Regions from separate parts of the Streptomyces sp. NPDC127038 genome, predicted to be linked through region 1. Evidence: riboswitches for the same ligand, from Rfam matches in the RefSeq annotation. Region 1 holds a riboswitch; the other holds the start of a gene.
What was found. A riboswitch is a leader RNA that binds a small molecule or an ion and turns the genes downstream of it on or off. The one in region 1 is predicted to bind cobalamin.
Positions count from the first base shown of each region.

Region 2: it holds a riboswitch for cobalamin, as region 1 does, so the genes downstream of both, metE (5-methyltetrahydropteroyltriglutamate--homocysteine S-methyltransferase) here and ACFWI4_RS34905 (ribonucleoside-diphosphate reductase subunit alpha) in region 1, are expected to answer to the same signal.

Region 1 is NZ_JBHXDQ010000073.1:38,612-42,009, forward strand. It holds gene mctP (monocarboxylate uptake permease MctP) at 1-1,135, shown strand, start outside; gene ACFWI4_RS34900 (GNAT family N-acetyltransferase) at 1,255-1,773, shown strand; cobalamin riboswitch at 1,826-1,975, shown strand; gene ACFWI4_RS34905 (ribonucleoside-diphosphate reductase subunit alpha) at 2,107-3,398, shown strand, end outside.
Region 2 is NZ_JBHXDQ010000020.1:10,870-14,267, reverse strand. It holds gene ACFWI4_RS16595 (hypothetical protein) at 1-415, opposite strand, end outside; gene ACFWI4_RS16590 ((2Fe-2S) ferredoxin domain-containing protein) at 548-928, opposite strand; cobalamin riboswitch at 1,079-1,255, opposite strand; cobalamin riboswitch at 1,315-1,547, shown strand; gene metE (5-methyltetrahydropteroyltriglutamate--homocysteine S-methyltransferase) at 1,712-3,398, shown strand, end outside.

The DNA.
Region 1 (3,398 bases):
GGTGGGCGGCGGGGCGTCCTCCAACTGGTTCGTCAAGGACCTGCCACTGCTCATCGCGTTCGGCGTGCTGGCCGCGTACACCTACTCCTCGGGGCTGCGGGCGCCCGCGCTGATCGCGTTCGTGAAGGACACGCTGATCTACATCGTGATCGCGGTGGCGATCATCTACATCCCGATCAAACTCGGCGGCTTCGACGAGATCTTCAAGGCGGCGGGCGCCAAGTACACGGCCGCGGGCGCCGGCGGGCTCGTCCCCGCCCAGGCCGGCCAGTGGACGTACGCCACGCTCGCGCTCGGTTCGGCGCTGGCGCTGTTCATGTATCCGCACTCGGTCACCGCGACGCTGTCCGGCCGCAGCCGGGAGGTGATCCGCCGCAACACCACGATCCTGCCGTTGTACTCGCTGATGCTGGGCCTGCTCGCGCTGCTCGGGTTCATGGCGATCGCGGCCGGGGTGAAGGTCACCAACGGCCAGCTGGCCATCCCCCAGCTCTTCGAGGACATGTTCCCCGACTGGTTCGCGGGCGTCGCCTTCGCCGCCATCGGCATCGGCGCGCTCGTCCCGGCGGCCATCATGTCGATCGCGGCCGCGAATCTGTTCACCCGCAACATCTACAAGGACTTCATCAATCCGGCCGCGACCCCGCGGCAGGAGACCAGGGTCTCCAAGCTGGTCTCGCTCCTGGTGAAGGTCGGCGCCCTGGTCTTCGTCCTGACCATGGACAAGACCGTCGCGATCAACTTCCAGCTGCTGGGCGGGATCTGGATCCTCCAGACCTTCCCCTCGCTGGTCGGCGGTCTGTTCACCCGCTGGTTCCACCGCTGGGCGCTGCTGGCCGGCTGGGCGGTCGGCATGCTCTACGGCACGATCGCCGCCTACGGGGTGGCCTCCCCGACCCAGAAGCACTTCGGCGGCAGCTCGAAGGAGATCCCCGGCATCGGGGAGATCGGCTACATCGGGCTGACGGCGTTCGTCCTGAACGCGGCCGTCGCCGTCGTCCTCACCTTCGCCCTGCGGGCGCTCAAGGCCCCGGACGGCGTCGACGAGACCTCTCCGGGGGACTACACGGCCGACGCGGGCGACCCCGGGGTCGAGACGGAACTCCCGCCGGCCACGGCGGATGCGAGCCACTAGGAGACACCGGGTACCGGGTCCCCCGCCTGCGGGCCGGGTCCCGCGACAGCCGTGAACGACGGGCCGCCGGTGAAAAAACCGGCGGCCCGTCGCCGTGCCGGTCGGGCACACTCGCCCGCATGGACATCGTCATCCGGCCGGCGCGGCCCGAGGAGTACCCCGTCGTCGGCGAGATCGCGGCGCGGGCCTATCTCGGGGACGGGCTGCTCGACTTCGGCGAGAGCGACGCGTACCTCGGAAAATTGCGGGACGTCGAGGGACGGGCGGCCGTCGCCGAGGTGCTCGCGGCCGTCGAGGGGGACCGGGTGCTCGGCAGTGTGACCTTCGTGGCGGACGCCGGCCCCATGGCCGACTTCGCGCGCCCAGGGGAGGCCGAGATCCGGATGCTGGCGGTCGCGCGCGAGGCGCGCGGCCGGGGTGCGGGCGAGGCCCTCGTACGCGCCTGCGTCGCCCGCGCACGGGCCCTGGAGGGCTGCACGCGGCTCGTGCTGTCCACCCAGCGCACCATGCACGGAGCCCACCGGCTCTACGAGCGCCTCGGCTTCACCCGCACCCCGGAGCGCGACTGGAACCCCCTCCCGGAGCTCGACGACATCCGGCTGCTCACCTACGAGTTGGCGTTCCGGCACACTCCGTAGCGCCCCGGGACACCAAGCGGACACAACATGTGGGGGCAGTCCCGAAGCCCGGCACAAGATGTATGCTCATGGTCGCTGTCGCCGCAGGGGAATCCGGTGCGAATCCGGAACTGTCCCGCAACGGTGTACTTGTGCGTGTTCGCGTCTGCGTGTGCCCGTACTCGCGTCAGTCCGAGGACCTGCCGACAGCGCGCCCCGGCCGTCCGGCCCGGGTGCCGACGACGTCCGGGCCTCGCGGAATGGGCCGGTGGACGCGGTGCGCTGTGCCCGAAAGCGCTCCCGTGTGCCCCGCACCCGCCCGTGAGGCCCCGTGCCGAGCGAGGAGAGCCACACGTGACCATCGCGCCAGCCGATCCGGCTTCAGTGACCGCGCAGCAGGCCCCGGTGGAGACCGACGGTCCCGGAACCGTGCTGCTGCGTACCCTGACGGAGCTGACCGCCGACCTCCCCGACGCCGACCCCGGCCGGGTCGCCGCCGCGGCGCTGCGCGGCCGGTCCGCCCGTGCCGACGAGGCCGAGCTGCGCGAACTGGCCACCGAGGCGGCCGCGGGTCTCATCGCCGAGGACCCCGCCTACTCCCGGCTCGCCGCCCGCCTGCTCGCGGTCACCATCGCCGCCGAGGCCGCCTCCCAGGGCGTCACCACCTTCTCCGAGTCGGTCGCCGTCGGCCACCGCGAGGGCCTGATCGCCGACCGTACGGCTGCGTTCGTGGAACTGCACACGGACCGTCTCGACACGCTGATCGACGCCGAGGGCGACGGCCGCTTCGGCTACTTCGGCCTGCGCACGCTGCACTCCCGCTATCTGCTCCGGCACCCGATCACGCGCAAGGTCGTCGAGACCCCCCAGCACTTCATGCTGCGGGTGGCCTCCGGTCTCGCGGAGGACGACACCGTCCGCTCGGTGGACGAGGTCGCGGCGCTCTACCGGCTCATGAGCCGCCTCGACTACCTGCCGTCCTCCCCCACGCTCTTCAACTCCGGTACGCGGCACCCCCAGATGTCGTCCTGCTACCTCCTCGACTCCCCGCTGGACGAGCTGGACTCCATCTACGACCGCTACCACCAGGTGGCGCGGCTGTCGAAGCACGCCGGCGGCATCGGTCTCTCGTACTCCCGCATCCGCAGCCGCGGTTCGCTGATCCGCGGCACCAACGGGCACTCCAACGGCATCGTCCCGTTCCTGAAGACGCTCGACGCCTCGGTGGCCGCGGTGAACCAGGGCGGCCGGCGCAAGGGCGCGGCCGCGGTCTACCTGGAGACCTGGCACTCCGACATCGAGGAGTTCCTGGAGCTGCGCGACAACACCGGTGAGGACGCCCGGCGTACGCACAACCTGAACCTCGCGCACTGGATCCCGGACGAGTTCATGCGCCGGGTGAACGAGGACGGCGTCTGGTCGCTGTTCTCCCCCGCCGACGTGCCGGAACTGGTCGACCTGTGGGGCGACGAGTTCGACGCGGCCTACCGCAAGGCCGAGGAGGCGGGCCTCGCCCGCAAGACCATCCCGGCCCGCGACCTCTACGGCCGCATGATGCGCACCCTCGCGCAGACCGGCAACGGCTGGATGACGTTCAAGGACGCCGCCAACCGGACCGCCAACCAGACGGCGGAGCCGGGCCACAC
Region 2 (3,398 bases), on a different contig from region 1:
GGTCGGCCGAGGTGAAGGAAATACTGCCCGACGACGACGAGTTGTCGTTCGTCCACCCGTAGAGCGTGTAGGTGGTCCTGGAGGCGAGCGGGCCGAGGGGTTTGGTCGCGGTCCAGCCGGCGGCGGGAGCTTGGAGCGGCCAGGTGGTCAGACCGTGCGTGAGTGGAGGGCGGGCGGTCCATGAGCCGACCGTCACCGTCTTGTCGGCGTGGGGGTCGTCCACGTAGAGCGTCGCGCCGTCGATCCGGTGTCCGCACACCATCATGACGCCGATCAGATGGCCGTCGCCGGTCACGGAGACGCCGGCGACGGCGTCCACGGGAACCGTGCACCCGGACGTCGTGGCCAGGACCGCGGCCGTGACGACGGCTCCGGCGAGACAGCGGAACCCTGAACGCGCGGTGGTCGACCTCATGGCGGACCCCTCCCCCGGGACGCGTACCGTCCTCTGCTCAGAGGTTAGGGCGCGACCGGCCTCCGGCCGCAGGACGCCGTCCACTCGTTGTGCGCTCGTTGCCGCCCCGTAGTCGCGGGACGTCTCGCCCGCTCATCGCGTCCTCCGGGGCGGGGTGAACACGTACAGGTCGAGGATGTCGGGGCAGGGAGCGACACCGGGGCCGCCGGCCCGGACCCAGTCGGTGATGTCCGCGGTGGCCTCGGCGTCGTTGACGAGGCCGAGCCAGACGGGTCGGGCTCCGGCGGCACGCGCGGCCGCCGAAGGCTGGACGACGATCACGTTGGCGTGTTCGCACACATCGAGGCAGGCCGAGACCCGTACCGGCACCTGCTCGGACAGCCGCGCGAGCTGCCGTTCGTGATCCACGCCGGTGACTTTCGGGGTTCCGCAGCAGCAGTCCCGGCAGACGACGACCCGGCACGGCGCCGGTTCGGCGGCGACGCGCTTCTCGTCGCGGCGGTCGTCGGACACCGCATGCGATTCGGGGGTACGGGCTGGAACGGGGGTGCGGGCCGCGCCCGAGGTGGGGGCCGAGCCGGGTGTACGGGGCGAAGCGGGAGTTCGGAGCATGGGCATGCCTCGGGGGTCGGGGCTCGTACGCGGAGCCGGCCTACAGGGCCTCCGGGGGACGGAGGTGCCAGCAGGTCTTCGGACTCGGGTTCGTCCGGACGGGACGCCTTCCCGGTCTCCCAGTGGCGCAGTGCCCCGCCCGTCCCCCTCACCGCTGCGCGTCAGCTCCGGATTCGCACCGGATTCCCTGACCACGGATGTGGTTCGACTGGCCCGTCGAGGTTATCAAGTCCCGTTCGCTGCCCGGATGACGGAGGTTCCGCGCCCTTCGCGCGCGACGAACCCGTAGGGTGGCGTACGCAGCTGGTTCGCCCCGTCCGCCAGGCGGGATGCGTCGCAAGAGGGAACCCGGTGGGAATCCGGGACTGCCCCGCAGCGGTGAGTGGGAACGACCGCCGTCATACGCACTGGGTCCGACGTACGGGATCCGGGAAGCGACGGCCAGTAGGTGTCTCGTACGACCTCGTACGACGGGACGTGCCCGCGAGTCCGAAGACCTGCCAACTGCCCGCGCCCGAACCACTCGTGCGCGGACATCCCGGTGACCTCGAGGGCGGGTCGGCGACACACCAGACGGACGGCCGCGCCCTGCGCGCGAGGTCGGCACCGTCCGGTTCCGTCACCCCTTCGCGCTCTCGTCCCGTCTCCGGGATCTCAGGGATTCATCTCGCGAAGGAGATCTCCGTGACCACCGAGCCCGCAACCGCGGCAGCACGGTCCACCGTGTACGGCTACCCCCGCCAGGGAGCGAACCGGGAACTGAAGAAGGCGATCGAGGGCTACTGGCGGGGCCGGGTCACCGCCGACGCCCTGCGCAGCACGGCGGCCGGCCTGCGCCAGGGCAAGTGGCGGCGGCTCGCCGAGGCAGGCATCGACGAGGTGCCCACCGGCGACTTCTCGTACTACGACCATGTGCTGGACACCACCGTCATGGTCGGCGCGATCCCCGCACGGCACAGGGAGGCCGTCGCGGCCGACCCGCTCGACGGCTACTTCGCCATGGCCCGCGGCACCCAGGACGTCGCTCCGCTGGAGATGACCAAGTGGTTCGACACCAACTACCACTATCTGGTCCCCGAACTCGGCCCGGACACGGTGTTCTCGGCCGACGCGGCCAAGCAGGTCGCGGAACTGGAGGAGGCCGTCGCACTGGGCCTCACCGCCCGGCCCGTCCTGCTCGGTCCGGTCACCTTCCTGCTGCTGGCCAAGCCCGCACCGGGCGTGTCCGCCGACTTCGACCCCCTCACCCTGCTGGACCGGCTGCTCCCGGTGTACGCCGAGGTCCTCGCGCTCCTGCGCGCCGCGGGTGCCGAATGGGTCCAGCTGGACGAGCCCGCTCTCGTCCAGGACCGCACCCCGGCGCAGCTGAACGCCGTCGGCCGCGCCTACCGCGGCCTCGGCGCCCTCACCGACCGGCCCAAGCTGCTGGTCGCCTCCTACTTCGACCGGCTCGGCGAGGCGCTGCCGGTGCTCGCCAAGGCCCCGGTCGAGGGTCTGGCCCTCGACTTCACCGGACCGGCCGCGGCCAACCTCGACGCCCTCGCGGCGGTGGGCGGCCTGCCCGGCAGGCGTCTGGTCGCCGGTGTCGTCGACGGCCGCAACATCTGGGTCAACGACCTGGAGAAGTCGCTGTCCACGCTGGGCACCCTGCTCGGGCTGGCCGGCCGCGTCGACGTGTCCGCGTCCTGCTCCCTGCTGCACGTCCCGATCGACACCGCCCCGGAACGGGACGTCGAACCGGGCATCCTGCGCTGGCTCGCCTTCGCCGAACAGAAGACGCGTGAGGTCGTCACCCTGGCCAAGGGGCTCGCCCAGGGCACCGGCGCGATCGCCGCCGCCCTCTCCGCCAACCGCGCCGACCTCGCCTCCCGTACGAACTCGCCCATCACGTTCGCCCCGGAGGTACGGGCCCGCGCCGCGGCCGTCACCGAGGCCGACGCCCGCCGCGCGGCGCCGTACGCGGAACGCTCCGCGGCCCAGCGCGCGCACCTGCGCCTCCCCCTGCTCCCGACGACGACCATCGGCTCCTTCCCGCAGACGGACGAACTGCGGGCCGCCCGGGCCGATCTGCGCGCGGGCCGCATCGGCACCGTCGGCTACGAGGAGCGGATCAGGACCGAGATCCAGGAGGTCGTCGCCTTCCAGGAGAAGACGGGCCTGGACGTCCTCGTGCACGGGGAGGCCGAGCGCAACGACATGGTCCAGTACTTCGCCGAGCAGCTCACCGGATACCTCGCCACCCGGCACGGCTGGGTCCAGTCCTACGGCACCCGCTACGTCCGCCCGCCGATCCTGGCCGGCGACATCTCCCGCCCCGAACCGATGACGGTGCGCTGGACGTCGTACGCCCAGTCCCTGACCTCCCGACCGG